Regions from separate parts of the Yersinia entomophaga genome, predicted to be linked through region 1. Evidence: predicted binding sites of a transcription regulator. Region 1 holds the regulator's gene; each other region holds the start of a gene.

Region 1 (10,599 bases):
CGAATAATCTGTTTATAACGAGTCTGAATGACCGTTTAGGCGAAACACACTACACAGACGTACATACGGGAGAACGGAGAGCCACCAGCATGTGGCTGCGTAATGAAGGCGGACACCAACGCACCCGCGAATCGCAGGGGCAACTGAGCAGCCTGACTAATCGCTATGTTGTGCAACTGGGAGGCGATATTGCCCAATGGAGTGATAATGCCTGGGGGCATTTCCGGTTGGGGATTATGGCTGGTTACGGCAACAGCAAAAGTAAAACCGAATCCCGAGTCTCCGGTTATAACGCTCGTTCCTCCATCGACGGCTATAGCACCGGTTTATACAGCACTTGGTATGCCAACAGCGAAGAAAAAAGCGGTTTGTATTTAGACAGTTGGGTCCAATATAGCTGGTTTAACAACAGTATTAGCGGGCAGGAACTGGCAACCGAAAGGTACAAATCCAAAGGTCTGACCGCATCAGTGGAAAGCGGTTATACCTTCAAGCTCGCGGGAAACATGGCCAGAAATGCCGCGTACTTTATTCAGCCCAAAGCACAAATGATCTGGATGGGCGTCAAAGCCGATGAACACAAAGAGGAAAACGGCAGCTATATATCCGGTGTCGGTCAGGGGAACATCCAAACCCGTCTGGGGGTGAAAGCCTTTATGAACGGCTACAGCGATTTGGATAAAGGTAACAATAGGATTTTCCAACCTTTTATCGAAGCCACCTGGCTCCACAATACCAAAAGCTTCGGTACGACCTTGGATAGCATGACGGTACAACAGAGTGGAACAGCCAATATTGGCGAGCTGAAATTGGGCGTTGAAGGTCACATCAGTGAAAAGCTTGGCCTGTGGGGGAATGTTGGCCAGCAGATAGGTGGACAGGGATATAGCGATACCGCCGTCATTTTAGGCGTCAAATATCAATTTTGATCCATGAGTCACTCATCAACATTCTGGTAATCAAACCAATATCGGTTGTTCAGTATAGAACTCTCTAATCAGCGGCAATAAAAATGGGTGGCCTTGGCCACCCATTTTTTACGTTCTAACTTATCAGATAATCGCGCGCTTATTCAGCCGCCTGATCTTCCTGTGAACGGTATTTGTCAGCGGTTTCTTTTAATAATTGCTGCAATTCGCCACGTTGATACATTTCGATCATAATGTCGCAGCCGCCGATTAACTCACCGTCGATCCACAGCTGTGGGAAAGTTGGCCAGTTAGCGTATTTTGGCATTTCAGCGCGAATATCCGGGTTTTGCAGGATATCCACATAGGCAAAACGTTCACCACAGGCAGACAGCGCCTGTACAGCCTGAGCGGAAAAACCGCAGCTAGGCAATTTAGGCGAGCCTTTCATGTACAGCAGGATTGGGTTCTCTGCTACCTGGCGCTGAATTTTTTCAATCGTTGTCATCTCTTGCTTCCTCAAGCCATATTATGGCTAACACTGACGTCATTGCGCTTAGCCGTAATAACAATCTATTTGTTGCGTTCAGGTTATTGTAACGACTGTGGCGCCCCGAATAAAACGCCATTTTTTGCAGGGTTTTATCACATCGCGCCTATCTGAATAGGCTCCGCTACATAAATACTCATTGAGAATAACATTTTTACTTCAGCAAATTCAGGAATATCTTTTATAGCCCCCGATTCCAGGATGAAAGCTAACACTATGACAAATGGTTATTTATGACGCATTAGCTGCATAAAAAGGCGGCAATTGACAAGCCATTAACGTTTTCTCACAAAATCTATTAGAATCATATAGCTCTCCGCTTTTTTATACGGCGAGTTTCAGCAATACTGTGAGTCTTCCATCATCCATTTCAGGGTCAAGGTTGGTAGCGTTATTATGCGTTTATTCTTCACGCTCTTTGTGCTGCTGTTTACCCAGCTATTTTTAAATCTGGCACATGCTTCGCCGCAGGCGCGCGTATCTGCCGACCAGAAAAAAAGCCATGTGAGTCAGGCTAGCCCTGACGATCGCAAAAAACGGAAAGTCGATAATAAAAGCAGCAGTAAGAAAGTTAAGCCAGTGACCCAAATTAAAAAGAAAGTTACGGCTAAAACCGCGGCTAAATCGACGACGGGTAAAGTAAGCAAAACCAAAACAACCGCCAACGCGAAAACCTTAACCCAAAAGAAAAGCGTTACGGCTAAAAAAAACGTTACCCGTAAAGAAACGAAAGTGGCTTATGGGCGACATCGAAATAGCACGAGCAAAAAAGCAGCGGCAGAATTACTCGCGAATAACAAACTAAAACTCAGTCCGGCACATAAAAAGCGCTATCAGCACGCCAAACAGACGGCGATGAGTAAGCTGATGAAACAAGTTGGGAAACCCTATCGCTGGGGGGGATCTTCGCCGAATACCGGGTTTGACTGTAGCGGACTCATTTATTATGCCTACAAAGATGTGGTCAGAATAAAAATGCCGCGCACCGCGAATGAAATGTACCACCTGCGCGATGCCGCGCCGGTTAAACGCGCAGAGCTGGAAAGTGGCGATCTGGTGTTCTTCAATATTGCTAATCGCGGCGTCGCCGATCACGTTGGAGTTTATTTAGGCAACGGGAAATTTATCCAGTCTCCGCGTACCGGCGAAGAAATTCGCATCAGTATGTTAGATAACGATTACTGGCAAGGCCATTACGTTGGGGCGCGCCGCGTCGTGACCCCTAAAACTATTCGCTAAAACTATTTGCTAAACGTACTCGTTAAAATCATGCTCTCAAACTTTCGCTCCGCCGGTTTATTGGCCGTCGGAGCGTTTCTACCCGGCTCTCAGCCCCTGTGTTCCACCAATCGAATAACCCATCGCCAATCACTTTAACTCTGTGTGGTTAAACCTGGTTTTCCAGTGGGAAATTGATAATATTGATACCCATAACAACTATATGACAATTATTTATCCGCTCGTCGCCACCGGGATCGCCCTGGCGCATCCGGTGATTTGATGGGCAAACACCCTGAGTCATCCCGAAAGGAGAAAGCAATGTCTTTTGAATTACCTGCACTGCCTTATGCAAAGAACGCCCTTGAGCCTCATATCTCGGCAGAAACGCTGGATTATCACTACGGCAAGCACCACAACACCTACGTGGTAAACCTGAATAATTTGATTAAAGATACCGAGTTTGCTGGTCAATCGCTGGAAGAGATCGTAAAAACCTCCACTGGCGGTATCTTCAATAACGCCGCTCAAGTATGGAATCACACCTTCTACTGGAACTGCCTGGCGCCAAACGCCGGTGGCGAACCGAAGGGCGCAGTAGCCGAAGCGATCGCCGCATCTTTTGGGTCTTTCGCGGAGTTCAAACAACAGTTTACCGATGCTGCCGTGAAAAACTTTGGCGCGGGTTGGACCTGGCTGGTGAAAAAACCGGACGGCTCGCTGGCGATCGTGAGCACTTCTAATGCAGCAACGCCGCTAACCACTTCGGATAAACCATTGCTGACTGTCGATGTGTGGGAGCACGCTTACTATATCGATTACCGCAATGCGCGGCCGACTTATCTGGAAAACTTCTGGGCGCTGGTTAACTGGGCGTTCGTAGAGAAAAATCTGGCCTGATTAGCTGGCTAATATCAAGGGCGGATAACGGCTCCGCCCTTCTCGCTCAAAATCTGTACAGCTCTAAAACAGTCAGGGTTTAGTTCATTACCGCTGTAAAGCTAAAGATCATAATCACTGCCAACGAACCAATAGTAGTAATCAATGACATTTTCAGATCAGTATCCATATAAACTCCTCAGTCGGTTAATTTGGGTGGATAAAGGCACATAGTTAGTGTGTAAAACGATTTTCCCACAGTTCGAGAATAAAATCTTGTTATCATTACTCACTTTATAACGTTGATTAGATCTTTCACTTTTTCTTTAAATCGGCCAAAATCCGCAGTTCATTACTGCGTACCGACCAATAACGCCTAAAAACCCCTTTCAGACTAGCGCGCTGACGAAAATAACCAGCGGAACTGATGATATCTGTCTGAAAGGGTTCGAACAACGCAGGCAAACGATTAACATAATACTTACCTGCTGTAACAGGTCAGTTTAGGAGTCATTCTTTTTATGGCAACGATTAAAGATGTGGCCAAACGCGCGGGCGTTTCCACCACCACCGTTTCGCACGTCATCAATAAAACACGTTTCGTCGCCGAAGACACCAAGGCCGCCGTGTGGGCCGCCATTAAAGAGCTGCACTATTCGCCCAGTGCCGTCGCACGAAGCCTGAAAGTCAATCACACTAAATCGATTGGTTTGCTAGCCACTTCCAGCGAAGCACCCTATTTTGCGGAAGTGATCGAAGCGGTAGAAAATAGCTGCTATAGCAAAGGCTATACGCTGATTTTGTGTAACTCTCATAATAATCTGGATAAGCAGAAAGCGTATCTGGCTATGCTGGCGCAAAAACGCGTCGACGGTTTGCTGGTAATGTGTTCCGAGTATCCAGAGCAACTGTTGGGCATGCTGGAAGATTATCGCAATATTCCGATGGTAGTCATGGATTGGGGCACCGCGCGCGGCGATTTTACCGACTCCATTATTGATAATGCCTTTGAAGGCGGTTATTTGGCTGGCCGTTATCTGATTGAACGCGGTCATCGCGATATTGGAGCCATTCCGGGGCAACTGGCTCGCAATACTGGCGGTGGGCGTCATCAGGGCTTTATCAAAGCGTTGGAAGAAGCCAATATTAAACTGCGTGATGAATGGGTGGTTCAAGGGGATTTTGAACCGGAATCCGGTTATAAAGCCATGCATCAAATCCTAACGCAGAAACATCGCCCAACCGCGGTATTCTGCGGCGGCGATATTATGGCTATGGGCGCTATTTGTGCTGCCGATGAATTAGGTTTACGCGTTCCGCAGGATATTTCGGTGATCGGATATGACAATGTGCGAAATGCGCGCTATTTCTCACCGGCACTGACCACTATTCATCAGCCAAAAGAACGTTTGGGCGAAAGCGCCTTTGCAATGTTGCTGGATCGCATTGTCAGCAAACGTGAAGATCCCCAAACCATTGAAGTACATCCAAAACTGGTTGAACGCCGTTCTGTTGCTGATGGTCCTTTCCGCGATTATCGTCGTTAAAACCGCTGTGGGAAGCCGTTTAGCCCGTTGAAACGGCTTCCCGCGTGTTTTCTACACCGTCCCCCGCTCGCAGCCATTCGGCATTCAGCGTTTCCGTATCCCCAAGGTACTCCAGCAGCCACGCCATAGCGGGCGAATGGTTGTTTTGCTCCCAGCTCAGGCAGCAAGGGCTATCTGGCAAGGGCTGAGCCAGCGTAATAATCACCAGTTTCCCCTGTTTGGCCAGCGGCTCGACGCGATGCGCCGGAACCATACCAATACATAAACCGTCACACAGACAGTCAATGCCCGTTTGCCAATCCGGTGCCACCAGCCGTCGCTGGTTGTCCAGCGTCCAGGTATCGCGCTTCGGCAGATTACGGGCAGTGTCCTCAATGCAGAGCGAAGGGTAAGGCCGCAGCTGATCGTCGGTCAAAGGGCCGCTCTGAGATGCCAGCGGATGAGTGGCACTGACCACGCAGTGCCAGTTCATAAACCCCATATCACGGAAGGTAAAGCGCCCACCGACTGGCACCGCACGCGTCGCACCAATAGCCACATCGGCACGACCATCCGCCAGCGCATCCCACACGCCGTTGAATACCTCAAAATGCACCCGCAGTTCGATATCGGGGAAATGACGATAAAAATCCAGCACCAACTGACGGCTGCGTAACGGCTTCACAATAATGTCGATAGCAATATCCAGATGGCCGCGCCAACCGTTAGCGACCTGCTGACATTGACGACGCGTATCAATCATTTTTTTGATAACAGTTCGCGCTTCTTTAATAAACAGCGCTCCCGCTGCCGTCAGTTCCACATCGCGGTGTCGTCGTTCAAACAGTGGCACTGCCAGCCATGTCTCGAGTTGTCTGACCGTATAGCTGACGGCAGAAGGCACGCGATGCAGTTCTTGTGCAGCAGCGCTAAAACTACCGGTTCTGGCAACCGCATCAACCACTTCCAATGAATATTCCGACCACATTGCCTTGCCTTCAATTATTTTCACACCAGTATGCAAATATTACCGTTTCACAGGGGAATAGCCAGCCGGATAGAATGCCCCCCGCATTAATTCTCCTGCAAAGATAACCTGCTTTCGGATTGTAGCCAGGCGGCAACGCCGCGAATCCCAAGGAACCGAGCCACTAAGTGACTGGGGTGAGCGAAGGTAGCCAACACCGCTGCGGTTCGAAAGATAACGGGTATACAGATAAACGAGATAAATAACGAAAATGAAAACATCCACTAGCTTTATGTTCTACCTCGCCGGTCTGAGCATGTTGGGATACCTTGCCACGGATATGTACTTACCCGCTTTTGGCGCCATGCAACAAGATTTGCAGGCTTCGGCTGGCTCGATCAGCGCCAGTTTGAGCATTTTTCTCGCCGGATTTGCCATTGCACAATTAGTCTGGGGACCTTTATCCGATAAATTGGGGCGGAAACCTGTGTTGTTGCTCGGTTTAAGTCTGTTTGCCTTCGGCTGTTTGGGAATGGTTTGGGTGCAAACGCCGGTACAACTGTTAGCATTACGTCTGGTTCAGGCCGTGGGAGTTTGTTCCGCTGCGGTGACCTGGCAAGCGCTGGTGATTGACCGTTATCGCGATGGCAAGGCCAATCGGGTCTTTGCCACTATTATGCCTTTGGTCGCCCTTTCTCCTGCGTTAGCACCCCTGCTGGGCGCCTGGTTACTGAACCACTTTAGCTGGCGCGCCATTTTCGTGGTGCTATTGGCGATTACTCTGCTGCTGTTGATTCCGACTGCTTTATTAAAAGAAAAGCAAAAGAATGCGCAAAGTAGTGAGAGCGAGAAAGATAATCTTAACTTCTGGCAGATTATTAAATCGCCGCTATTCAGCGGAAACGTGATGATTTTCGCCGCTTGCAGCGCTGGTTTCTTTGCCTGGCTAACCGGCTCACCCTTTATTTTGGGCGATATGGGCTATAGCCCGAATGTGATTGGCCTGAGCTACGTCCCGCAAACCCTGGCTTTCTTGCTGGGTGGTTACGGCTGTCGCAGCGCACTGAATTACATGAAAGGCAATACTCTGTTACCGTGGCTTCTGGTTGGTTACGCTTTAAGCATGATCGCCCTGTATCTGGTGGCGACCCTAACAGAACCTAACCTGCTGACTTTATTAATTCCATTCTGCGTGATGGCGCTGGTCAACGGTGCCTGTTACCCGATTGTGGTGTCAAATGCATTAATTCCTTTTCCCAATAACACCGGGAAGGCCGCTGCATTGCAGAATACCCTACAGCTGGGAACCTGTTTTATTGCCAGCATGTTGGTGTCAGCCTTTATTACTCAACCGTTATTAGCCACCGTGACCGTCATGGTGTTGACGGTATTATTTGCAGCGCTGGGTTATTTCATACATTTATATGCCACAAATAAGGATGACTCTGATAATCAAAGAGAATTAATCTCAGAGAGTCATCATTCCTAAGGGAAATTATTTCAGCCTTTCTAACGCGCCGAGACAGATTTATTATTGAGAAACCTTTCCGGCGCGCCTATACTCGATCCCAGTTATAAATAAAGCCGTTAGAAAAAAGTCATATTAGTTTCATATTTTGTACACGTTGATCGCGTTACATTTATCCTTAAGGATGAGTGAACCTAGTGCCAAACGCAGTAGATTTACTTCTTAATCTTCCTCTGTCCGTAGTTGGATATCAGACACCAAGGTAGCCAATACCTATTCGGTATGCGCCTGCAATTTTTTCGTTTATTGCGGGACATCAGTCAGAAGAAAGTGATGGAGAAACTATGAGTTCATCCTGTATAGAAGACCAAAGTATTCAAGAAAATCCGTGGTATCGCATTGTGAATGAAATGTTGAGCCAGGCCGATATTGAAATCAATGGTTCAAGACCTTTCGATATTCAGGTTCATAATCCTGATTTCTTTAAGCGCGCATTGCAGCAAGGCTCGCTGGGACTCGGGGAAAGTTATATGGACGGATGGTGGGACTGTGAACGACTGGACATTTTTTTCCAGCGCGTGCTACGAGCCGGTCTGGAAAAGAAACTCCCCCGCCATTTCAAAGATACCTTACGCGTCGCAACCGCCCGCCTGACTAACCTGCAATCGAAAAAACGCGCCTGGATCGTCGGCAAAGAACATTACGATCTCGGTAACGATCTGTTTAGCAGAATGCTAGACAGCCACATGCAATATTCCTGCGGATACTGGAAAGACGCCGCCAATCTGGAACAAGCGCAGGAACATAAACTGCGCATGATCTGTGAAAAACTGCGGCTGAAACCCGGCATGAAACTGCTGGATATCGGCTGTGGCTGGGGGGGATTATCCGCTTTTGCCGCCCGTCATTATGGCGTTTCCGTTCAGGGCGTCACCATTTCTGCCGAACAGCAAAAACTGGCGCAAGAGCGCTGCGCCGGACTGGATGTCACTATCCTGCTGCAAGACTATCGAGATTTGCATCAACAGTTTGACCGCATTGTTTCCGTCGGTATGTTCGAACACGTTGGGCCAAAGAACTATCCAACCTATTTTGAAGTCGTCGAACGCAATCTAAAACCCGATGGTCTGTTCTTGCTGCATACTATTGGCGCGAACCGTAGCAATCTGAGCGTTGATCCGTGGATTGACCGCTATATCTTCCCTAACGGCTGCCTGCCTTCGATTCGACAAATTGCCGACGCCAGCGAGTCGCGGCTCATTATGGAAGACTGGCACAATTTTGGCGCTGACTATGATCGCACGCTGATGGCGTGGTACGAAAAATTCCGCGCCGCGTGGCCAGTTTTGTCTGAAAAATACTCGGAACGATTTGAGAGAATGTTCAGCTATTACCTGAATGCCTGCGCCGGTGCGTTCCGCGTCAGAGATATTCAGCTATGGCAGGTATTGTTTAGCCCGCGCGGCGTTGATGGCGGTCTCCGCGTTCCTCGCTAACGTCTGATTCACGGGATCAAAAAAAGGGATACGGCCAAGGCTGTTATCCCTTTTCTTTTTTTCAGGCCGATTAAAGCAGCATTTGCTCCACAGCGCGGCGCTTGCTTCGATTCAGCGCTGTAATGTTAAGATTGCGCTTTAGCCGCCATGTCACTGGCCAAATGCGCCGCCGCGCCGGCGATATCCCGCTGAGCCAATATACGTTCTACCGTTTCGACCACCGCCTGGGTTTGCGGATCGATTTCAATATTGACGGTCTGCCCCAAACGTTTTTTGCCCAAAGTGGTGCGTTCCAGCGTTTCCGGAATCAAATGCACGCAGAAACGTTTCCCTTCTACTTCGCCAATGGTCAGGCTGATGCCGTCGATACCGATAAAGCCTTTGTGCAACACGTATTTCATCAAATCTTCACTTGGCATACGGAACCAGATCTGGCGATTATTTTCAGACGTGTAGATTTTGGCAATCTCGGCGGTGCAGGTAATGTGGCCAGACATCAGGTGCCCACCAATTTCATCGCTGAATTTAGCCGCGCGCTCCAGATTCACCATATCGCCAACCTGTAGCTGACCCAAATTGGTAATGCGCAGCGTTTCTTTAATCAAATCAAAGCTGACCAAATCGCCTTCCACCTTGGTCACCGTGAGGCAGCAACCGTTGTGAGACACAGATGCGCCTAAAGCCAGCTCTGGCAACATATCCGTAGGGAATTTGATGACGTGGGTGCGAAAATTGGCCTTTTCATCGATGGCCACAACTGGCGCGGTGGCCTTAACAATACCAGTAAACATAGGCAATGCCTCTTATTCGTTATCTATAGCGAGGAAAATTATCTTGATTGACCTCAGTTTGCCCTAGAAAAACCGGAAAACCAATTCGCGAAAGGTAAAAATCTGCAAGGTTATCTACTTCGTTGATAATAAGTTACAAATGATTGCTTAAGCTTTTAGAGACGGTACAATATTTGCCCTCAAGGACGATATTTTATCATCGTAACTATTAGCCTGCTTAATCCCAACATTATTAGAAAGGTGTGTACTTGCAAAAGTATCTAACAGAAGTCCGCTGCTTATTAGCGCTGGCTATTCCGGTGGTGATCGCCTCGGTATCCCAAACTGCCATGGGGGTGGTCGATACTATTATGGCCGGCTCGGTCAGTGCCACCGACATGGCGGCCGTCGCCGTCGGTACCTCAATCTGGCTCCCCGTTATCCTGTTCGGTCACGGCCTGCTCTTGGCATTAACGCCAACCGTAGCTCAATTAAATGGCTCAGGTCGCCGTGACCAAATCGCTCATCAGATTCGCCAGGGCTTTTGGCTGGCGTCGATATTATCGGTGCTGATTATGACTCTGCTGTATCACAGCGACCATGTCATCACCCGAATGCATAACATCGATCCGGTCATGGCAGAAAAAGCCGTGGGCTTCTTGCACGCGATTCTGTGGGGCGCGCCGGGTTATCTGTTCTTCCAGGTTTTGCGTAATCAGTGTGAGGGATTATCCAAAACCAAACCGGGGATGGTGATTGGTTTTCTTGGCCTGCTGGTCAATATCCCCATCAACTACATCTTCATCTACGGTAAGTT
Region 2 (10,599 bases), 950 kb from region 1:
CACCGAATCCGCCGGGTACAATTAACGCGTCTAACTGCGCCGGATCGGCGGCAGAAAGTGGCTGAATCTTACCTCTCGCAATACGCGCAGACTCGACTAACACGTTACGATTTTCGTCGGTAATTTCACCAGATAAATGATTAATAACATGGAGTTGCGTCTTGTCCGGCGCAAAGCATACTGCCTCGGCTCCGGCGCGATCCAAAGCCAGCAATGTTAAGACGGACTCATGTATCTCTGCGCCATCGAAAACACCGCAACCACTCAACACTACACCGACTCTTTTCATCACAATCCTCCTTTTGTTTCGCTGTCAATCGCTAACCTGTTCTAGTGACAAACAACAATCTCTATCACATATTTTAATGAATCTTGTAACAAGAGCGCTTACATTTGCTATGTTGTTGCTTGTATGATGTATCAACGAATCCATAAAACCTGCGGACACACACAGAAATCAATACGCAGGTTCACGTTTTCCCTGGTGTTGGCGCAGTATTCGCGCACCCCGGCCTCGGTCGGGGTTATTTTTTTTCAGCTTCCGCAGTCCACTCACGCAGTACCTGAACATCGTTACGCCATTCCAGTTTCAGCTCATCAATCCAATCCTGAACGTTATCCCACCATGCTGGCAATGAAGGCGTTTGAATCTGCTGTGCCAGTTGCTGCAAATGCCGTAAACCTACCGAACCTGCCGCCCCTTTAATTTTATGCGCTTCTTCGGCAATACCTTTTTGGTCACGAGCGGTCATATTGGAATCCAACACCGCCAGATAACCCGGCATCATCTGCTCGAACATTTCCAAACTCTGATGAATCAGCTGTGGTCCCACCAAATCGATGTATTGCTCCAACATCACGGTATCGAGTAACGATTCATTAGTTTGCATCGGTTTATGTTCCTGTTTTTTTGTGGAGTGGGAAGGCTGATGATCCCAGAGCTGCTTGATCATTGCCGTTAAAGCCGGGACAGACAGCGGCTTGCTCAGCACGTCATCCATTCCAGCATCAAGATATTCTTTTTTATCTTTTAGAACGTTAGCCGTAAGCGCCACCAGCGGCGGCAAGTGGCAATGGCCATAATCCGCGCGAATTTTGCGAGCAATATCCAGCCCTGTCATATCCGGGAGCTGAATATCCAATAACACTAAATCAAAGTCATCCGGATTAAACATATCCAACGCATCCTGGCCATTCATCGCCACCTCAACGCTGTTACCCAATTTTTCCAACACCGAGCGCGCCACAATCACGTTGAGTTCGATATCCTCCACCAGCAGCACGTGCAGTGCTGGCAGCGGCATATCTTCATCAGACAACACGCTAGCCGCCTCATCCTGCACCGCAGGCGCCTTGATAGACAGCGTAAAGCAGGAACCGATGCCCTGAGTGCTTTTCACGGTGATATCGCCGCCCATGCTCTGCGCCAGCCGTTTGGACACCGCCAGCCCGATTCCGGTTCCGGTAGCCGGACGCCCGCCGTTGCTGTCTTTCACCTGATAATACATAGCGAAGATTTTGTCTTGTTCATCCTGCGGAATTCCCATGCCGGAATCTTCCACTTCGAAGATCAGTCGGTCAGGATTTTCTCGTCGGATACGCACAACTATCTGCCCTTCCTGAGTGAATTTCACCGCATTACCAATCAGATTCCACAAAATCTGGCGTAGGCGAGTGCCGTCGGTGATGATTTTCTCTGGTAATGAACCCTGAGGTTCCATCAGGAATTTCAGACCTTTAGGCTGAACCAGCAAACCGGACAGGTTTTCCAGATCGGTCATAAAACCGGTAAAGTCGATCGGTTGGTTGTCCAACTGCACTTTGCGCCGTTCCAACTTATCCATTTCGATAATATCGTTGAATATATTGCCCAGAGTGATGGCACTAACATGAATGGTTTTGAGGTATTTCAGCTGTTCATCGTTTAAATCGGTATCCAGCAAGATACGACTTAGGCCGACGATGCCATTAAGCGGCGTACGCAGCTCATGGCTGATTGTTGAGATGAAAGTGGTCTTATCCCTGCTGGCGTTCTCCAGCGCGTCTTGGTAGCGCTTACGCTCGGTTATATCGCGGCCAAAGCCCATCAGACCATGCCGTTTACCCACGCGATCGTAAAACGGTACTTTACGCAGTTCAAAACAGGCCTTACGCCCATCGGGGTACACCAGCCACTGTTCGTAGGTCAGAGAAACGTTGTGGCGGAAGACTTTTTCATCGGTTTCCATTACTTTTTCGGCAATATCTGGCGCGTAAACTTCCTGTGGCGTCAAGCCGACCAGCTGTTTCTCACTTTTACCGGTCAGCAACTCCATCGCGCGGTTACAGCCGGAAAATTCATTATCTTCGTTACGGTAGTAGACCAAATCGGGGGATGCATCGAGGAAGGAACGTAATAGGGCGGATTGTTGCCCTAATTCCACCTGCGCCTGCTCACGGTGCCCCATTTCCTCTTTCAGTTTATCCACAACCTGTAGATGGGCTTTCTCCGCTTTCTCGCGTTCGATAATTTCCAGATTTAGCTGCGAGATATTTTCCTGCAATTGCTGATTCAGTTCCCGATCGCGATAACGCATGATTTCCAGCTTATCTACCAGTCTGGATAGTCGCTGACGGGATTCCTCCAGCTGTTCCACCACCACTGACAGGAAGTAAACCGCCCACGGCGTGATTAACAGGCCGAAAAAGATGGAGCGAACAAAATCGATGCTTTCGACCGAGCCGCGTAATACCAAAGTGACGGCCATTTGCACCACCATCGCCAGTATTACCAGCACCGAAGCCAGCAGCAGCGAGAAGCGCACCAGCCCTAACTTCACCATTAAATCAACGTAATACTGGGCTAATACCCTGATTTGCTTCATAACCACTCCCGTCAAACTTCATGCGATAAATCATACCGCAAAACCAGAAATAGATAAGGCGGGTTGCCAAGAAGTGTGGAAAAGACTGCAAATCAACGGGAAATTGCGAAAGTTGAGAATGGCGATAGCCCGCAGACACGCCAAAAATAATGGGCGATGCGCTGTAGCCAAGTTGGGGTGTGCACAGCACGCAAGAAGCGGAGCCTGCACAAACCAGGTGCGGATTTTGATCACTGCGTCAGCCCAAAATGGCGACGCCCTAAGCCTATCTCCCAAGGCTTAGGGCGTTCGAGCGACAGTCAAACTGAGTACGCCTGCGCGCAGTGCCCCGGATTTACACCCAGTAGCACGCGAGGAGGTAGCAGTACGCGAGGAGGCCGAGCACAACCCAAGTTCAGGTGACAAACGCCTTGTAGCCGATCACCTACAAAGCGGAGGCTTGGCCTCCGTGGGCTAACATATACCGATTCAACTCCACCATACCGGTCCAGCGATTTTCGCACCACAGCGGAGCCAACAGGGTTGGGCGACGAGCACTGGCGGAAATTCGGTGATAGACAATATCGGCGGGTGTATGACGAATCATTTCTCCGGCGGTAACCACATAGTCTTCCAGAGCCAGTTCCGGCAAACGCCCTGCTCGCCAGGCTTTAGCCATAGTGCTGCCTTCCACGATATGAAGCGGATGCAGTTTTAGTCCATCCACGCCGGTATCCACAACTTGTTGCAGAGTTTGCAGGCATTGCGCTTGATTTTCGCCGGGCAAGCCAACGATCAAATGGCAACACACTTTCAGACCGCGCGCGCTGGCACGGCGAGCCGTTTGTTGGTAGCTGGCGAAATCATGGCCTCGGTTAATACGTTTGAGGGTTTTATCATTGGCAGTTTGTAGCCCCAGCTCCAGCCAGACTTCGTAACCTTGCCGATGATAACCACTCAGCAGGTCTAATACCGCATCCGGTACGCAGTCTGGCCGGGTTCCCACACAAACGCCAACGATATCCGCTTCGGCTAAAGCCTGTTGGTACATGGCTGCCAACGCATTAACTTCGGCATAAGTGCTGGTATAAGCCTGAAAATAAGCCAGATAGCGATTAGCTCGGTTAACTTTCTTCGCCTGCGCTTCCAGTTGCTCGCTAATGGTTCGTAGCTGCATTTGTTCGTCAGCAAACGAAGCCACCTGGCAAAATGTGCAACCACCACGCCCCAGAGTACCGTCCCTATTCGGGCAGCTAAAACCGCCGTGGAGCGTGAGTTTATGGATTTTTTCACCATAGCGGCGCTGTAAATCCGCACCAAACATATTGACTAATTGCTGCAACTGCATAATCTGGAGGATGCCTGTCGTAAAAGTCGCTTAGCCTAACTGGTCAGGGTGTTCCGTGCGATGACAGAGATCAACTCCCACTCCCTCGGGTGCAACTTCGCATAACCATTCACTATAAATGCAAATAAAATCATTTAGCTACCGATTAATTTTTCTAATCTCGGCAAACACCTTACCGCATCTATTACAAATTGATGAAAAATAGTTTTAAATGTCACAAAATCATTAAATCACAGAATATCACTCTGACATCCCCACCAGCACTAGCATGGTGCAGAGATTTGACGATTGCACTATAGTGAGACAGCTCACACTTCTACTGCCCATCAACGACTCTTTCACCGGGTCAAAAATGCATAAATTATTTTTAATATCATATAGATAAATCATTTTTTGTGATCTGGATATATCTTAGGCCTATATTTGACCTCGGTATTCTTTCTCGCTAAGTTGGAAGTCCGCTGGAAGCTTTCTAGACGGGCAAACGTCTAGTCATAATTATGCAGTTATTTAAGACTCCCTCTTAAAACAAGTCATATACCACTTGTGAGACCATCACGAGAGGTCATTGACGGAGGGCGGAAAAGCAGATTTGCCGCGCCAGGCGCGCCTGTCAGCCCACCCGTCACCGTGAATTGTCCCTCGCAGTCGGTTGTGAGAGTCACGCAGAGCCTGGGGAGGTTCACTGATATGTTGTACGATAAATCCCAAGAGAAGGACAATTGCGGTTTTGGTCTCATCGCCCACATAGAAGGCGAACCAAGCCACAAGGTCGTGCGTACTGCAATACACGCGCTGGCCCGTATGCAACACCGTGGTGCTATTCTCGCTGATGGTAAAACTGGCGATGGCTGCGGTTTACTCTTACAAAAACCGGATCGTTTTTTCCGCATGGTCGCCGAAGAGCGCGGCTGGCGTTTGGCAAAAAATTACGCCGTTGGCATGATATTCCTTAGCCAAAACGATGAACTGGCTAACGCAAGCCGCCGCATCGTTGAAGAAGAGCTACAAAACGAAACCCTTTCCGTGGTGGGCTGGCGCGAAGTGCCGACCAACCCTGATGTTCTTGGTGAAATCGCCCTTTCCTCTCTGCCGCGTATCGAACAGATTTTTGTTAACGCTCCGGCCGGATGGCGCCCGCGCGATATGGAGCGCCGCCTGTTTGTCGCGCGTCGCCGTATCGAAAAACGCATCTCAGATTTAGATTTCTACGTTTGTAGCTTCTCCAATCTGGTGACGATCTATAAAGGCCTGTGTATGCCTGCGGATCTGCCACGTTTTTATCTGGATCTGGCAGATTTACGCCTCGAATCGGCCATTTGCCTGTTCCATCAGCGTTTTTCCACTAATACCGTGCCGCGCTGGCCGCTGGCTCAGCCGTTCCGCTATCTGGCGCACAACGGTGAAATCAATACTATTGCCGGTAACCGTCAGTGGGCGCGCGCTCGTGCCTATAAATTTAAAACACCGCTGATTCCCGATTTGCAGGACGCAGCGCCTTTCGTCAACGAAACCGGTTCAGACTCCAGCTCGCTGGATAATATGCTGGAATTGTTCCTCAGCGGCGGGATGGATCTGATCCGCGCTATGCGTTTGCTGGTACCACCGGCTTGGCAGAATAACCCGGATATGGATACCGACCTGCGTGCCTTCTTCGACTTTAACTCCATGCATATGGAGCCGTGGGATGGCCCAGCGGGTATCGTGATGTCTGACGGGCGCTACGCCGCCTGTAACCTCGACCGTAACGGTCTACGTCCGGCGCGCTACGTGATTACCAAAGACAAGCTGATTACCTGCGCTTCCGAAGTAGGGATCTGGGATTACCAGCCCGATGAAGTGGTAGAGAAAGGCCGCGTTGGCCCCGGCGAACTGATGGTGATCGACACTCGCAGCGGCAAGATCCTGCATTCAGCCGAAACCGATAACGATCTGAAAAGCCGCCATCCGTACAAAGAATGGATGGAAAAAAACGTTAAGCGCCTGGTGCCATTTGAGGACCTGCCGGAAGATCAGGTCGGAAGCCGCGAGCTGGATGATACTCAGCTCGAAACCTATCAAAAGCAATTCGGTTATACCAACGAAGAACTGGATCAAATCATCCGCGTATTGGGTGAAAACGGTCAGGAAGCGACAGGCTCAATGGGCGATGACACCCCATTTGCCGTGCTTTCCAGCGGCCCGCGCATTATTTATGACTATTTCCGCCAGCAGTTTGCGCAGGTTACCAACCCGCCTATCGATCCGCTGCGAGAAGCTCACGTGATGTCACTGGCGACCAGTATCGGCCGTGAAATGAACGTATTCTGCGAGGCCGAAGGTCAGGCGCACCGTTTGAGCTTTAAATCCCCGATTTTGCTGTATTCGGATTTCCAGCAGCTCACTACGCTGGAAGGCGAGTATTATCGCGCCGATCGGCTGGATCTGACGTTTGATCCGAGCCAGCAAGATCTGCAACAGCGCGTTTTATCACTGTGCGACGAAGCCGAGCGTAAAGTTCGCGATGGTGCCGTAATGCTGGTGCTCTCCGACCGCTCGATTTCCCAAACCCGTCTACCGGTGCCCGCACCAATGGCCGTGGGTGCGATTCAGACTCGATTAGTAGAAAAAAACCTGCGCTGCGATGCCAACATCATTGTTGAAACCGCCAGCGCCCGCGATCCGCATCACTTCGCCGTATTACTCGGCTTTGGTGCTACCGCTATCTATCCTTATTTAGCTTATGAATCATTGGCTAAATTGGTCGACACACAGGCTATAGATAAAAAGTACCGCGATGTGATGCTCAACTATCGCAACGGTATCAACAAAGGCTTGTATAAGATCATGTCCAAAATGGGCATCTCGACGATTGCGTCTTATCGCTGCGCCAAGTTGTTTGAAGCCGTAGGCCTGCACAAAGAGCTGTCTGAACTGTGTTTCCAGGGTGTGGTTAGCCGTATCGGAGGCGCTAACTTCAGCGATTTCCAGCAAGATCTGCAAAATCTCTCCAAACGAGCCTGGCTCAAGCGTAAGCCGTTGGATCAAGGCGGTTTACTCAAATTTGTCCATAATGGCGAATACCACGCGTATAACCCGGATGTGGTCAATACGTTGCAGAAAGCCGTTCACAGCGGTGAATACAGCGATTACGAAGCTTACTCAAAACTGGTTAACGAACGTCCAGTGGCTACGCTGCGCGATCTCTTGGCAATCAAGCCGCAAGGTACGCCGATCCCAGTAGATCAAGTGGAACCAGCAGAATCTCTCTTTACCCGTTTCGATACGGCGGCAATGTCTATCGGCGCGCTCAGTCCGGAAGCCCACGAATCATTGGCTATCGCTATGAATAGTTTGGGTGGATTCTCCAACTCCGGTGAAGGTGGCGAAGATCCGGTGCGCTATGGCACCAACAAAGTCTCGCGAATCAAACAGGTAGCATCTGGTCGTTTTGGTGTCACTCCGGCCTATCTGGTTAACGCCGATGTTATTCAGATCAAAGTAGCCCAAGGGGCAAAACCGGGCGAAGGCGGCCAGTTACCGGGTGATAAAGTTACGCCCTACATCGCTAAACTGCGCTATTCCGTACCCGGTGTGACGCTCATTTCGCCACCGCCGCACCACGATATTTACTCCATCGAAGATTTAGCACAGCTGATTTTCGATTTGAAACAGGTCAATCCGAAGGCAATGATTTCGGTGAAACTGGTTTCCGAGCCGGGAGTCGGCACTATCGCCACCGGCGTGGCCAAAGCCTATGCCGATTTAATTACCATCGCCGGTTACGACGGCGGCACTGGTGCCAGCCCGCTTTCATCAGTTAAGTACGCCGGTTGCCCGTGGGAACTGGGTCTGGTGGAAACGCAACAGGCACTGGTTGCTAACGGTCTGCGTCATAAAATCCGTTTACAGGTGGACGGCGGCCTGAAGACCGGCGTTGATATTGTCAAAGCCGCGATTCTGGGTGCAGAAAGCTTCGGTTTCGGCACGGGGCCTATGGTGGCTTTAGGCTGTAAATACCTACGTATTTGTCATCTGAATAACTGCGCCACCGGTGTAGCAACTCAGGACGAAAAACTGCGTCGCGATCACTACCACGGCCTGCCGGAGCGCGTAGTCAATTACTTCCAGTTTATCGCCAGAGAAACTCGCCAGATCATGGCCGAACTGGGCGTAAGCCAACTGGTTGATTTGATTGGTCGTACCGATATGTTGATCGAGTTGGATGGCATTTCCGCCAAGCAGAACAAGCTGGACTTGTCATCCTTGCTGGCCACAGCCAAACCGCATCCAGGCAAAGCGCTGTACTGTACCGAAAACAATCCCCCGTTCGATAAAGGCTCACTGAACAAAGCGTTGCTGGAACAGGCTGAACCGCATATTGAAGCCAAACAAAGCAAAACTTTCTACTTTGATATTCGCAACACCGATCGCTCGGTTGGTGCCGCACTGTCAGGGGCGATCGCCGCGAAGCATGGAGATCAAGGGCTGGCGACCGATCCGATCAAAGCGCATTTCTCCGGTACCGCCGGGCAGAGCTTTGGCGTATGGAATGCCGGCGGCGTTGAATTAACGCTAACCGGTGATGCCAACGACTACGTCGGCAAAGGCATGGCCGGCGGTCGCATTGCGGTTCGTCCTCCGGTAGGCTCGGCTTTCCGTAGCCATGAAGCCAGCATTGTCGGTAATACCTGTCTGTATGGCGCAACCGGCGGTAAGCTCTTCGCCGCAGGTCGCGCTGGTGAACGTTTCGCCGTGCGCAACTCCGGCGCTATCACCGTAGTTGAAGGTATCGGCGATAACGGCTGTGAATATATGACCGGCGGCATCGTCTGCGTGCTCGGTCGCACCGGTATCAACTTCGGTGCCGGTATGACCGGTGGATTCGCCTATGTATTGGACGAAGACGGCGAGTTCCGTAAACGCGTTAACCCTGAGTTGGTAGAAGTATTGGATGTCGATGAACTGGCTATCCATGAGGAACATCTGCGCGGGCTAATCACTGAACACGTTCAGTTGACCGGGTCCAGCCGTGGCGAGGAAATCCTGGCTAACTGGCCGGATTGGGTTAGTAAATTCGCCTTGGTGAAACCAAAATCCAGCGATGTGAAAGCACTGCTGGGCCACCGTAGCCGTTCCGCAGCTGAGCTGCGGGTTCAAGCGCAGTAAGGGGTTAAAATGAGTCAGAATGTTTATCAATTTATCGACTTACAGCGCGTTGATCCGCCGAAAAAACCGCTGAAGATCCGTAAAATAGAATTTGTAGAGATTTACGAACCGTTCTCGGAAACCCAGGCAAAAGCACAGGCAGACCGCTGCTTATCCTGCGGTAATCCTTACTGTGAATGGAAATGTCCGGTACATAACTACATCCCAAATTGGCTGAAACTGGCCAACGAAGGACGCATTATGGAAGCCGCGGATTTGGCACATCAGACCAATAGTCTCCCGGAAGTCTGCGGGCGGGTTTGTCCGCAAGATCGTCTATGCGAAGGTTCCTGTACGCTAAACGACGAGTTCGGTGCGGTGACCATCGGTAATATCGAACGTTATATCAGCGATAAAGCCATAGAAATGGGCTGGAAGCCGGATATGTCACACGTCCATCCAACCGGTAAGCGCGTGGCTATCATCGGCGCAGGTCCTGCCGGGCTAGCCTGTGCTGATGTGTTGACCCGCAACGGCGTACAAGCGGTAGTTTTCGATCGTCATCCTGAAATCGGCGGTCTGCTGACCTTTGGTATTCCAGCCTTCAAGCTGGAAAAAGAAGTGATGATCAAACGGCGCAAGATCTTCTCCGAAATGGGCATTGAGTTTCGACTGAATACCGAAATCGGCAAAGACGTGGCGATGGAAACTCTGCTTAACGATTACGATGCGGTATTCCTCGGCGTGGGAACTTATCAGTCGATGCGCGGCGGATTAGAAAACGAAGGGGCAGCCGGCGTCTACGATGCGCTGCCGTTCCTGATTGCCAATACCAAGCAACTCATGGGTTACGCGGCAACCTCGGACGAACCTTACGTGAATATGGAAGGTAAACGCGTGGTGGTTCTGGGCGGAGGAGATACCGCAATGGACTGCGTGCGCACCTCAATCCGTCAGGGCGCAACGCACGTTACCTGCGCCTATCGCCGTGATGAAGTGAACATGCCGGGTTCCAAACGAGAAGTAAAAAATGCTCGTGAGGAAGGCGTCGAATTCAAATTCAATCTGCAACCGCTCAGTATTGAAGTAAACGATGCGGGTAAAGTTTGCGGCGTGAAAATGGTTCGCACCCAATTGGGTGCACCGGATGCGCAAGGCCGCCGTCAGGCTGAACATATTGCCGGTTCTGAGCACATTTTGGATGCCGATGCGGTGGTGACTGCCTTCGGTTTCCGTCCACATAATATGGAATGGTTAGCCGCTCACGCTGTCAATCTGGAT
Region 3 (10,599 bases), 170 kb from region 1:
GCATCTTCCAGTACGTTATTTTGTCTATTAAACCAGCCCCAGCTATCGCCATCTTCACTCAATGCAAAAGCCCGTGGCGACTTTGCATCTAAAAACTGTTTATAAGCCTCTTGTCCACTTTCTTTATTGCGTTCGCTAAAAGGAACACTTTCGACGTCATTGATACTGGCGAAACCGCTGGCTTCGGTTCGGCTGGGCGCAGTGATGTCTGTGACAATCGCCGTTGGTAAACCCAATTCGGTCAAAAATAGCTCCACGGGAGGCCACCAGAACTGGACTCCATCCTGCCACTGGAAAAAAGCATGGCCTTCATTGGCAAAGGGCTTTAACGCAACAAAACGTGGCATTACTTCATGAGCACCATTAGTTTTTAACCAATTCTCCCGATATGACTCAAACATGGCCCTACCCAGCTCAATTGAGAATAACGAGTCATTTTCCGTATAAACCCATAACGAGGGAAGGGAAGAGTGTCCTGCCTGCTGCATAGTTGCCCTCAAGGGTGTTTTCCAGTCGCAGTCAGGCCATTTATAACCGCCCGCCATATTAATCAGGCCTTTCACGCCCTGCATCTCCTGTTCTCCGGCCTTCATTGTGATAAGTCCTCCTACGGAGTGACCGGCAATAATGATTTTCTCATTATCCACATAGGGCAACTGGCGGGCATGGCTTAGAGTGGCATTCAGTTCTTGCAGCGAACGGGAAGCGTAGCTATCAGGTTGGCAGGGCACAATGTCAAAAGGTCCTTCAGAACCACCAAATCCGAAACGCTGTGGCGCCATCACCACGTAGCCGCGTTTCACAAACTCGCGAGCCGCAACGTGAAAGCGCGTGCGCTCATTTTGGTTTCCGTCAGGATCAATTCCGTGATTGAGAATAACCAGCGGAAAAGGGCCATTTCCCGCCGGTTGGTACAGATTAATCCGGATTGTGAATGTTTTCCCCGATGAGGCCTCAATAACAGATTGATAAACTATAGTTTCACGTAATACCTTATCGAGAAGATCGGCAGAAAGCGCTGTCTCAGCGAAGAATAGAAGACTAAATATCCATTTATTTTTTAATAATGCTCGTATCATTGGGTCACTCCGGTTCCGTTGGCATTGACCTGCTTAATAGCAAGAAGATGTTTTGCTGTGATCGATCAGGCGGTTTTCATCTTGCGCTGATTATGAATCTGGCTTGATTTGATACCGTGTTGGCGTGATTGGAAGTGGGACGAAGCAGGTGTAGGTATATTTATTTTCTAGTAAATAATTAGCTTTGTACCAATTAGTCACCTTGGCAGATTAACATGAAGGACGATTGGCATTTCTGAAATTATCTTATTTAGCACCGAGCGAGGCGGTTTTTCTCTCATAGGTATATGATTTAATTTCGGGTACACTGCCGCGCAGATAATGAAGAATGAGATCTGATCATGTTACGTAACCCAATCCATTTACGTCTCGAAAAGCTGGAAAGCTGGCAACATCTGACTTTCATGGCGTGCTTATGTGAGCGTATGTATCCGAATTACCAGAAATTTTGCCTGGAAACCGAATTTGGCGATCCGGCGGTTTATCGACGTATTCTGGATTTGATCTGGGAAACGCTGGTGGTAAAAGACGCCAAAGTGAACTTCGATAGCCAACTGGAAAAGCTCGAAGAAGCGATTCCTTCCGCTGACGATTACGCCATTTACGGCGTGTATCCAGCCATTGATGCCTGCATTGCATTAGGTGAGGCCATTCACTCGCGTTTAAGCGGTGAAACTCTGGAACATGCTATTGCTATCAGCGAGACGTCAATTCGCACCGTTGCCATGCTGGAAATGACTCAGGCTGGCAAAGAAATGACCGACGAAGAACTGAAAGTTTTACCGGCGGTTGAAGAAGAATGGGACATCCAATGGGAGATTTTCCGCCTGTTGGCCGACTGTGAAGAACGCGATTTAGATCTGATCAAAGGGTTACGATCTGACCTGCGGGAAGCCGCTGTGAGTAACATTGGCATAAATTTAACGCAATAAGGCAAGAAAACGTGATTTAACGCCTGATTTGTCGTGCCTTAAGGCTTCACATCTGCCCCCTGTCTGTTCTACATTTGGGGGGCGAAAAAAAGTGGCTATCGGTGCGTGTATGCAGGAGAGTGCTGTCATTCGGCATATCCGTCGCACTCGATGCTTTGCAAACGATAAACACACTGTAAGGATAACTTATGAATAAGACTCAACTGATTGACGTAATCGCGGACAAAGCGGACCTTTCCAAAACCCAAGCTAAAGCTGCTTTGGAGTCCACTCTGGCTGCCATTACCGAGTCTCTGAAAGAAGGCGAGCAAGTACAATTGGTTGGTTTCGGTACTTTCAAAGTGAATCATCGTAACGAACGCACTGGCCGCAACCCACAGACCGGTAAAGAAATCAAAATTGCTGCAGCTAACGTTCCTGCGTTCGTTTCTGGCAAAGCACTGAAAGACTCTGTTAAATAATAGTGTGTCAGTGAAAATAATAAGCAGAGGGGTGGCAAAGCCCCTTTTGTTTATGCGGCGGGTGCTGATGACCTTGGGTTTTGCCATTGGTCTCAGCGCCTGTAGCAGCCATTCCGATTCCCCCCAGTTCAGTGCCAGCGGTTACATTGCCGATAGCGGTGTAGTTCGCATCTGGCGTCAGGATGATTCTCAGCAACATCCCCAAGTGATTATGAGCGTTTACAGCCCTTACCAGGGCGGTGTCACTCGCGTGGCCTTCTATGAATATCAGCACGGAATTCTGCGCCAAATTCGGCGAAACGATATCGGCCAAAATCCAGAAACCATCCAACTTCGTTTTGATGAACAGGGTGCGGTGAGTTTTATGCAGCGCCAACTGGCCTCGCGCCGCGAGCTGCTGACGGCGGATGAGATCGCTTTTCATCAGTTTGAAGCCAAACGTATTCTGGAACTGAGTACCACTCTACGTGCCGGTAATGTGGATCTGATTCAAGGTCGCTTGCAAAATGGCGTGCTGACGAGCTGTAGCGGCAGCGTTCAGCGGCCTAAGTTTGAAGACTATGCGCAGGCGTGGCTGGCTAAACGGGCGAGTAATACGCAGCAACCACTCGGTGTCGCCTGGTTGAATGCGCCGGAAGGGCAAGAGTTGTTGTTAGTAGCAAATGAAGATTTTTGTCGTTGGGAGCCAGAGCCCGGCAGTTTGTAGCGTTAATACCGCGTTATTTAGCATGCTTGTATCGAAATGGATGTTTGTAGCCTGGACTGAAGAAGAGGGCGCAGGCGTTGCGCCCTCTGGAATACCAGATTATTTACCGCGAGCGATAGCGCGATAGCCGATATCTTTCCGGCAGAAACTACCTTCCCAATGAATGTCTGAAGCCAACTGATATGCCCGCTGCTGTGCATCCGCGACGTCTTTGCCTAAAGCGGTCACGCAGAGCACTCGGCCACCGTTGGTCACCACGTCATTATTGCCAGCTAGGCGGGTTCCAGCGTGGAACACCTTTTCACCTGCGATTTCCTGCTGTGGCAACCCGTGAATGACATCTCCCTGACGATATTCGGCAGGGTAGCCGCCCGCAGCCAGCACCACGCCTAATGACGGTCGTTCATCCCAATCGGAGGTTTTCTGATTCAGCTTGCCTTGAGCGCCAGCCAGACAAAGCTCGACCAAGTCAGAACGCATCCGCAGCATGATCGGCTGAGTTTCCGGATCGCCAAAGCGGCAGTTGAACTCAATCACTTTAGGTTGACCCTCTGCAGAAATCATCAGGCCAGCATAGAGGAAACCGGTATACACATTGCCTTCCGCCGCCATACCGCGCACCGTTGGCCAGATAATCTGATCCATCACTCGTTGGTGAATTTCATCGGTTACTACCGGAGCCGGTGAATAAGCGCCCATACCGCCGGTATTCGGGCCGGTATCGCCATCGCCAACTCGCTTGTGATCCTGACTGGTTGCCATCGGCAATACGTTTTCACCATCGACCATGACGATAAAGCTGGCTTCTTCGCCATCGAGGAATTCTTCCACCACGATACGATGACCCGCATCGCCAAAAGCGTTGCCTGCCAGCATGTCGTGAACGGCGGTTTCCGCTTCTTCGAGCGTCATCGCTACGATCACGCCCTTACCCGCGGCCAAACCGTCAGCTTTGATGACGATAGGTGCGCCTATCTTACGAACGTAGGCCAAGGCCGGTTCGATTTCGGTGAAGTTTTGGTAAAACGCCGTCGGAATATCATGACGGGCTAGGAAGTCTTTGGTGAAGGCTTTAGAGCCTTCCAATTGCGCCGCAGCCTGAGTTGGGCCAAAGATAGTCAAACCCGCTTCCCGGAAAGCATCCACCACGCCAATCACCAGCGGAGCTTCCGGGCCAACGATGGTCAGACCGATATCGTGGCTTTTAGCGAAAGCGACCAGGCTGGCGATATCCGTTGCGGCTATATCAACGTTTTCCAGTCGCGGTTCCAGCGCGGTACCGGCGTTACCCGGGGCCACATAGATTTTATCCGCCAGAGGTGACTGCGCGGCTTTCCAGCCCAAAGCGTGTTCGCGACCGCCGTTACCAATAATCAAAATATTCATCGGGATAACTCCGTGAGGTTAATTAATGACGGAAATGGCGCATATCGGTGAAGATCATGGCAATGCCATGTTCATCTGCCGCTGCAATCACTTCGTCGTCGCGGATCGAACCGCCCGGTTGGATCACACAGGTAATACCCACGGCGGCGGCAGCGTCAATACCGTCACGGAACGGGAAGAAGGCATCGGACGCCATGGCGGAACCGGCCACCTGCAAGCCTTCGTCTGCGGCTTTGATCCCGGCGATCTTGGCGGAGTAGACGCGGCTCATCTGGCCTGCGCCTATACCGATGGTCATGTTATCGCGAGCATAGACAATGGCATTGGATTTAACGAACTTCGCAACTTTCCAGCAGAATAATGCGTCACGCAGCTCCTGAGCCGTTGGCTGACGTTTGGACACTACGCGAAGATCCGCTTCAGTCACCATCCCTAAATCACGATCTTGCACCAGCAAACCGCCGTTGACGCGTTTGAAATCCAGACCGACAGATCGTCCTTGCCACTGACCGCAGGTGAGAACGCGCACATTCTGCTTGGTTGCTAATAGTTTCAGGGCATCCGCGCTAACGCTTGGGGAGATAATCACTTCGACAAACTGACGGCTGATAATAGCCTGAGCGGTTTCGGCATCCAGTTCGCGGTTAAAGGCGATAATGCCGCCGAACGCGGAAGTCGGATCGGTTTTATATGCGTTGTTGTAGGCTGCCAGAATGGAATCCCCGATAGCAACGCCACATGGATTTGCGTGTTTGACGATGACACAGGCTGGCTCGCTGAATTCTTTCACGCATTCCAGCGCGGCATCGGTGTCGGCTATGTTGTTATAAGAAAGCGCTTTGCCCTGCCGTTGCTCTGCGGTAGCAACGGAAGCTTCTTTCACTTCCTCTTCTATATAGAAGGCGGCCTGCTGGTGGCTGTTTTCACCGTAGCGCATATCCTGTTTCTTTATATAGTTAAGATTCAGGGTCCGTGGGAAGCGGCCAGCAGGCTGCTCGGTATCGCCGTGATAGGCAGGAACCATAGAGCCAAAGTAGTTGGCGATCATGCTGTCGTAGGCGGCAGTATGCTCAAACGCCTTAATAGCAAGGTTGAAGCGAGTTGGGTAAGTCAGGGAACCGTCGTTGTTATCCAGCTCGGTGATAATTGCCGCGTAGTCGCTGCTCTTCACTACGATGGCCACGTCTTTGTGGTTCTTGGCGGCGGAGCGCACCATGGTTGGGCCGCCGATATCGATATTCTCAACGGCGTCCTCTAAGGAGCAATCCGGTCGAGCAACGGTTTGGGCAAAAGGATACAGATTTACTACGACCATATCGATCGGCTGAATATCATGTTCTGCCATGATGGCATCGTCCTGATCGCGACGACCGAGAATACCGCCGTGAATTTTAGGATGCAGGGTTTTAACACGGCCATCCATCATTTCCGGGAAACCGGTGTAATCAGAAACTTCGGTAACCGGCAGGCCTGCGTCGGCTAGCAGGCGCGCGGTGCCGCCGGTGGAGAGCAATTCGATGCCACGCTGAGAAAGCGCTTCGGCGAATTCAATGATACCTGCTTTATCAGACACACTAAGCAGAGCACGGCGGATTGGACGGCGTTGTTGCATGGTTTTATCCCTTGGCTTTGGAATCGCAGTTTTTCATTCGCTATAAATAGAGCGTTACGTGAATCTCTACCTTGCACTTCTATCTATATAGAAAGGAACAGATTCAGATAACGTCCCGAAATGGGTTTTCTGCCGGGTACAAAGGAGTGGAATTGCGTGAAAAGTAGAAAAACACACCTAATTTCAGCTCCGCTTGCATCCTTTTGCCAATAATCGATCCGCGGGGACAATATTTTATGAATATCGACACGCATTTTCGACGCGGGGAATTGTAGCGAAAACGATTGCGTGATGCTCGTCAATTTTCAGTTCAGATTGCATCTGTGGATAAGTTTGTGCACAACAAGGTATAAAGCGGGGTTTTGCTGTGGAATGCAGCAAACGATCATTTTAATTGAAATTAGCAGTTGCGGCCTGCGCGGAACTCCCTATAATGCGCATCCATCGAGACGGCACACAGCGAATCAAGTAACTGAGTGGCCGGCAAAGAGAACAGAGAAATTCAACGAAATAAGTAGTTGACTCTGAGTGAGGAAAGCGTAATATGCGCACCTCGAGTTACCCACCGAAAGGTTGCTAACTCACTGCTCTTTAACAATTTATCAGACAATCTGTGTGGGCACTCGCAAGGCGATATCAAAGCCTGTTTCGGCAGGCAGAAGAAATATCAAGTCTTGAAGAGTGACCAAAGCAGTAAACATTTGAACTTCGGTTCGAATGCATATTTGCAGAAAGTAATCTTTGAGCATCGCTACTTCGGTAGCAAATCAAACAAATCTTAAATTGAAGAGTTTGATCATGGCTCAGATTGAACGCTGGCGGCAGGCCTAACACATGCAAGTCGAGCGGCAGCGGAAAGTAGCTTGCTACTTTGCCGGCGAGCGGCGGACGGGTGAGTAATGTCTGGGAAACTGCCTGATGGAGGGGGATAACTACTGGAAACGGTAGCTAATACCGCATAACCTCGCAAGAGCAAAGTGGGGGACCTTAGGGCCTCACGCCATCGGATGTGCCCAGATGGGATTAGCTAGTAGGTGGGGTAATGGCTCACCTAGGCGACGATCCCTAGCTGGTCTGAGAGGATGACCAGCCACACTGGAACTGAGACACGGTCCAGACTCCTACGGGAGGCAGCAGTGGGGAATATTGCACAATGGGCGCAAGCCTGATGCAGCCATGCCGCGTGTGTGAAGAAGGCCTTCGGGTTGTAAAGCACTTTCAGCGAGGAGGAAGGCATTTCACCTAATACGTGAAGTGATTGACGTTACTCGCAGAAGAAGCACCGGCTAACTCCGTGCCAGCAGCCGCGGTAATACGGAGGGTGCAAGCGTTAATCGGAATTACTGGGCGTAAAGCGCACGCAGGCGGTTTGTTAAGTCAGATGTGAAATCCCCGAGCTTAACTTGGGAACTGCATTTGAAACTGGCAAGCTAGAGTCTTGTAGAGGGGGGTAGAATTCCAGGTGTAGCGGTGAAATGCGTAGAGATCTGGAGGAATACCGGTGGCGAAGGCGGCCCCCTGGACAAAGACTGGCGCTCAGGTGCGAAAGCGTGGGGAGCAAACAGGATTAGATACCCTGGTAGTCCACGCTGTAAACGATGTCGACTTGGAGGTTGTGCCCTTGAGGCGTGGCTTCCGGAGCTAACGCGTTAAGTCGACCGCCTGGGGAGTACGGCCGCAAGGTTAAAACTCAAATGAATTGACGGGGGCCCGCACAAGCGGTGGAGCATGTGGTTTAATTCGATGCAACGCGAAGAACCTTACCTACTCTTGACATCCACAGAACGTAGCAGAGATGCTTCGGTGCCTTCGGGAACTGTGAGACAGGTGCTGCATGGCTGTCGTCAGCTCGTGTTGTGAAATGTTGGGTTAAGTCCCGCAACGAGCGCAACCCTTATCCTTTGTTGCCAGCACGTCATGGTGGGAACTCAAGGGAGACTGCCGGTGATAAACCGGAGGAAGGTGGGGATGACGTCAAGTCATCATGGCCCTTACGAGTAGGGCTACACACGTGCTACAATGGCAGATACAAAGTGAAGCGAACTCGCGAGAGCAAGCGGACCACATAAAGTCTGTCGTAGTCCGGATTGGAGTCTGCAACTCGACTCCATGAAGTCGGAATCGCTAGTAATCGTAGATCAGAATGCTACGGTGAATACGTTCCCGGGCCTTGTACACACCGCCCGTCACACCATGGGAGTGGGTTGCAAAAGAAGTAGGTAGCTTAACCTTCGGGAGGGCGCTTACCACTTTGTGATTCATGACTGGGGTGAAGTCGTAACAAGGTAACCGTAGGGGAACCTGCGGTTGGATCACCTCCTTACCTAATGATACGCATTGCGTAGTGTCCACACAGATTGTCTGATAATAGTAATGAGCAAGAGCACCTGTTGATGTCGTGAGTTTCGACTCATGATGACACGAGAAACGATTAAGTTTTTGATTTAGTCGGAATTTCCTGTGTCCCCATCGTCTAGAGGCCTAGGACACCGCCCTTTCACGGCGGTAACAGGGGTTCGAATCCCCTTGGGGACGCCATCCGATAATGAGTGAAAGACATTATCAACTGAATATCTTAAAGATGACTTTAACGAGTCGTGTTTAAGATATTGCTCTTTAACAATCTGGAACAAGCTGAAAATTGAAACACTGCAGCTAAAACTTGTCTCTCCGTAGATTTACCGAGACAAGGAGTCACCTGCAGGTAGAGTCTCTCAATAATCGCAGCACGATGATGTCGAAAGACACCTTCGGGTTGTGAGGTTAAGCGACTAAGCGTACACGGTGGATGCCTAGGCAGTCAGAGGCGATGAAGGGCGTGCTAATCTGCGAAAAGCGTCGGTAAGCTGATATGAAGCGTTACAACCGACGATACCCGAATGGGGAAACCCAGTGCAATTCGTTGCACTATCGTTAGATGAATACATAGTCTAACGAGGCGAACCGGGGGAACTGAAACATCTAAGTACCCCGAGGAAAAGAAATCAACCGAGATTCCCCTAGTAGCGGCGAGCGAACGGGGAGGAGCCCAGAGTCTGAATCAGTTTGTGTGTTAGTGGAAGCGTCTGGAAAGTCGCATGGTACAGGGTGATAGTCCCGTACACAAAAATGCACATGCTGTGAACTCGATGAGTAGGGCGGGACACGTGACATCCTGTCTGAATATGGGGGGACCATCCTCCAAGGCTAAATACTCCTGACTGACCGATAGTGAACCAGTACCGTGAGGGAAAGGCGAAAAGAACCCCGGCGAGGGGAGTGAAATAGAACCTGAAACCGTGTACGTACAAGCAGTGGGAGCACCTTCGTGGTGTGACTGCGTACCTTTTGTATAATGGGTCAGCGACTTATATTTTGTAGCAAGGTTAACCGTATAGGGGAGCCGTAGGGAAACCGAGTCTTAACTGGGCGTCTAGTTGCAAGGTATAGACCCGAAACCCGGTGATCTAGCCATGGGCAGGTTGAAGGTTGGGTAACACTAACTGGAGGACCGAACCGACTAATGTTGAAAAATTAGCGGATGACTTGTGGCTGGGGGTGAAAGGCCAATCAAACCGGGAGATAGCTGGTTCTCCCCGAAAGCTATTTAGGTAGCGCCTCGTGAACTCATCTTCGGGGGTAGAGCACTGTTTCGGCTAGGGGTCCATCCCGGATTACCAAACCGATGCAAACTCCGAATACCGAAGAATGTTATCACGGGAGACACACGGCGGGTGCTAACGTCCGTCGTGAAGAGGGAAACAACCCAGACCGCCAGCTAAGGTCCCAAAGTCATGGTTAAGTGGGAAACGATGTGGGAAGGCATAGACAGCCAGGATGTTGGCTTAGAAGCAGCCATCATTTAAAGAAAGCGTAATAGCTCACTGGTCGAGTCGGCCTGCGCGGAAGATGTAACGGGGCTAAACCATGCACCGAAGCTGCGGCAGCGACACTTAGGTGTTGTTGGGTAGGGGAGCGTTCTGTAAGCCGTTGAAGGTAGTCTGTGAGGACTGCTGGAGGTATCAGAAGTGCGAATGCTGACATAAGTAACGATAATGCGGGTGAAAAACCCGCACGCCGGAAGACCAAGGGTTCCTGTCCAACGTTAATCGGGGCAGGGTGAGTCGACCCCTAAGGCGAGGCTGAAAAGCGTAGTCGATGGGAAACAGGTTAATATTCCTGTACTTGGTGTTACTGCGAAGGGGGGACGGAGAAGGCTAGGCTAGCCGGGCGACGGTTGTCCCGGTTTAAGCGTGTAGGGGGGTATTCCTGGTAAATCCGGAAAACCATCAACCCTGAGGCGTGATGACGATGCACTACGGTGCAGAAGTAGTTGATGCCAAGCTTCCAGGAAAAGCCTCTAAGCATCAGGTAACATTAAATCGTACCCCAAACCGACACAGGTGGTCAGGTAGAGAATACTCAGGCGCTTGAGAGAACTCGG

What was found. Region 1 encodes PurR, which represses purine synthesis genes. Its sites were predicted from a motif close to CANGCAAACGTTTGCNTG; they were not measured.
Positions count from the first base shown of each region.
Region 2: the regulator PurR is predicted to act here: its motif matches at 4,833-4,850, upstream of gltB (glutamate synthase large subunit).
Region 3: the regulator PurR is predicted to act here: its motif matches at 6,450-6,467, upstream of purH (bifunctional phosphoribosylaminoimidazolecarboxamide formyltransferase/IMP cyclohydrolase).

Region 1 is NZ_CP010029.1:1,322,086-1,332,684, forward strand. Features, by position in the region: gene PL78_RS05920 (autotransporter outer membrane beta-barrel domain-containing protein) at 1-929, shown strand, start outside; gene PL78_RS05925 (Grx4 family monothiol glutaredoxin) at 1,069-1,416, opposite strand; gene PL78_RS05930 (C40 family peptidase) at 1,855-2,697, shown strand; gene sodB (superoxide dismutase [Fe]) at 2,998-3,576, shown strand; gene cydH (cytochrome bd-I oxidase subunit CydH) at 3,656-3,745, opposite strand; gene purR (HTH-type transcriptional repressor PurR) at 4,077-5,102, shown strand; gene punR (DNA-binding transcriptional activator PunR) at 5,122-6,069, opposite strand; gene punC (purine nucleoside transporter PunC) at 6,320-7,537, shown strand; gene cfa (cyclopropane fatty acyl phospholipid synthase) at 7,861-9,012, shown strand; gene PL78_RS05960 (riboflavin synthase) at 9,138-9,803, opposite strand; gene PL78_RS05965 (MATE family efflux transporter) at 10,052-10,599, shown strand, end outside.
Region 2 is NZ_CP010029.1:2,272,004-2,282,602, forward strand. Features, by position in the region: gene elbB (isoprenoid biosynthesis glyoxalase ElbB) at 1-289, opposite strand, end outside; gene arcB (aerobic respiration two-component sensor histidine kinase ArcB) at 525-2,864, opposite strand; gene mnmL (tRNA modification radical SAM protein MnmL/YtqA) at 3,289-4,191, opposite strand; gene gltB (glutamate synthase large subunit) at 4,882-9,339, shown strand; gene PL78_RS10430 (glutamate synthase small subunit) at 9,349-10,599, shown strand, end outside.
Region 3 is NZ_CP010029.1:1,495,037-1,505,635, reverse strand. Features, by position in the region: gene PL78_RS06840 (dienelactone hydrolase family protein) at 1-1,079, opposite strand, end outside; gene PL78_RS06835 (YjaG family protein) at 1,421-2,011, shown strand; gene hupA (nucleoid-associated protein HU-alpha) at 2,200-2,472, shown strand; gene PL78_RS06825 (DUF1481 domain-containing protein) at 2,525-3,178, shown strand; gene purD (phosphoribosylamine--glycine ligase) at 3,278-4,564, opposite strand; gene purH (bifunctional phosphoribosylaminoimidazolecarboxamide formyltransferase/IMP cyclohydrolase) at 4,587-6,176, opposite strand; rRNA gene PL78_RS06810 (16S ribosomal RNA) at 6,957-8,499, shown strand; tRNA gene PL78_RS06805 (tRNA-Glu) at 8,639-8,714, shown strand; rRNA gene PL78_RS06800 (23S ribosomal RNA) at 8,938-10,599, shown strand, end outside.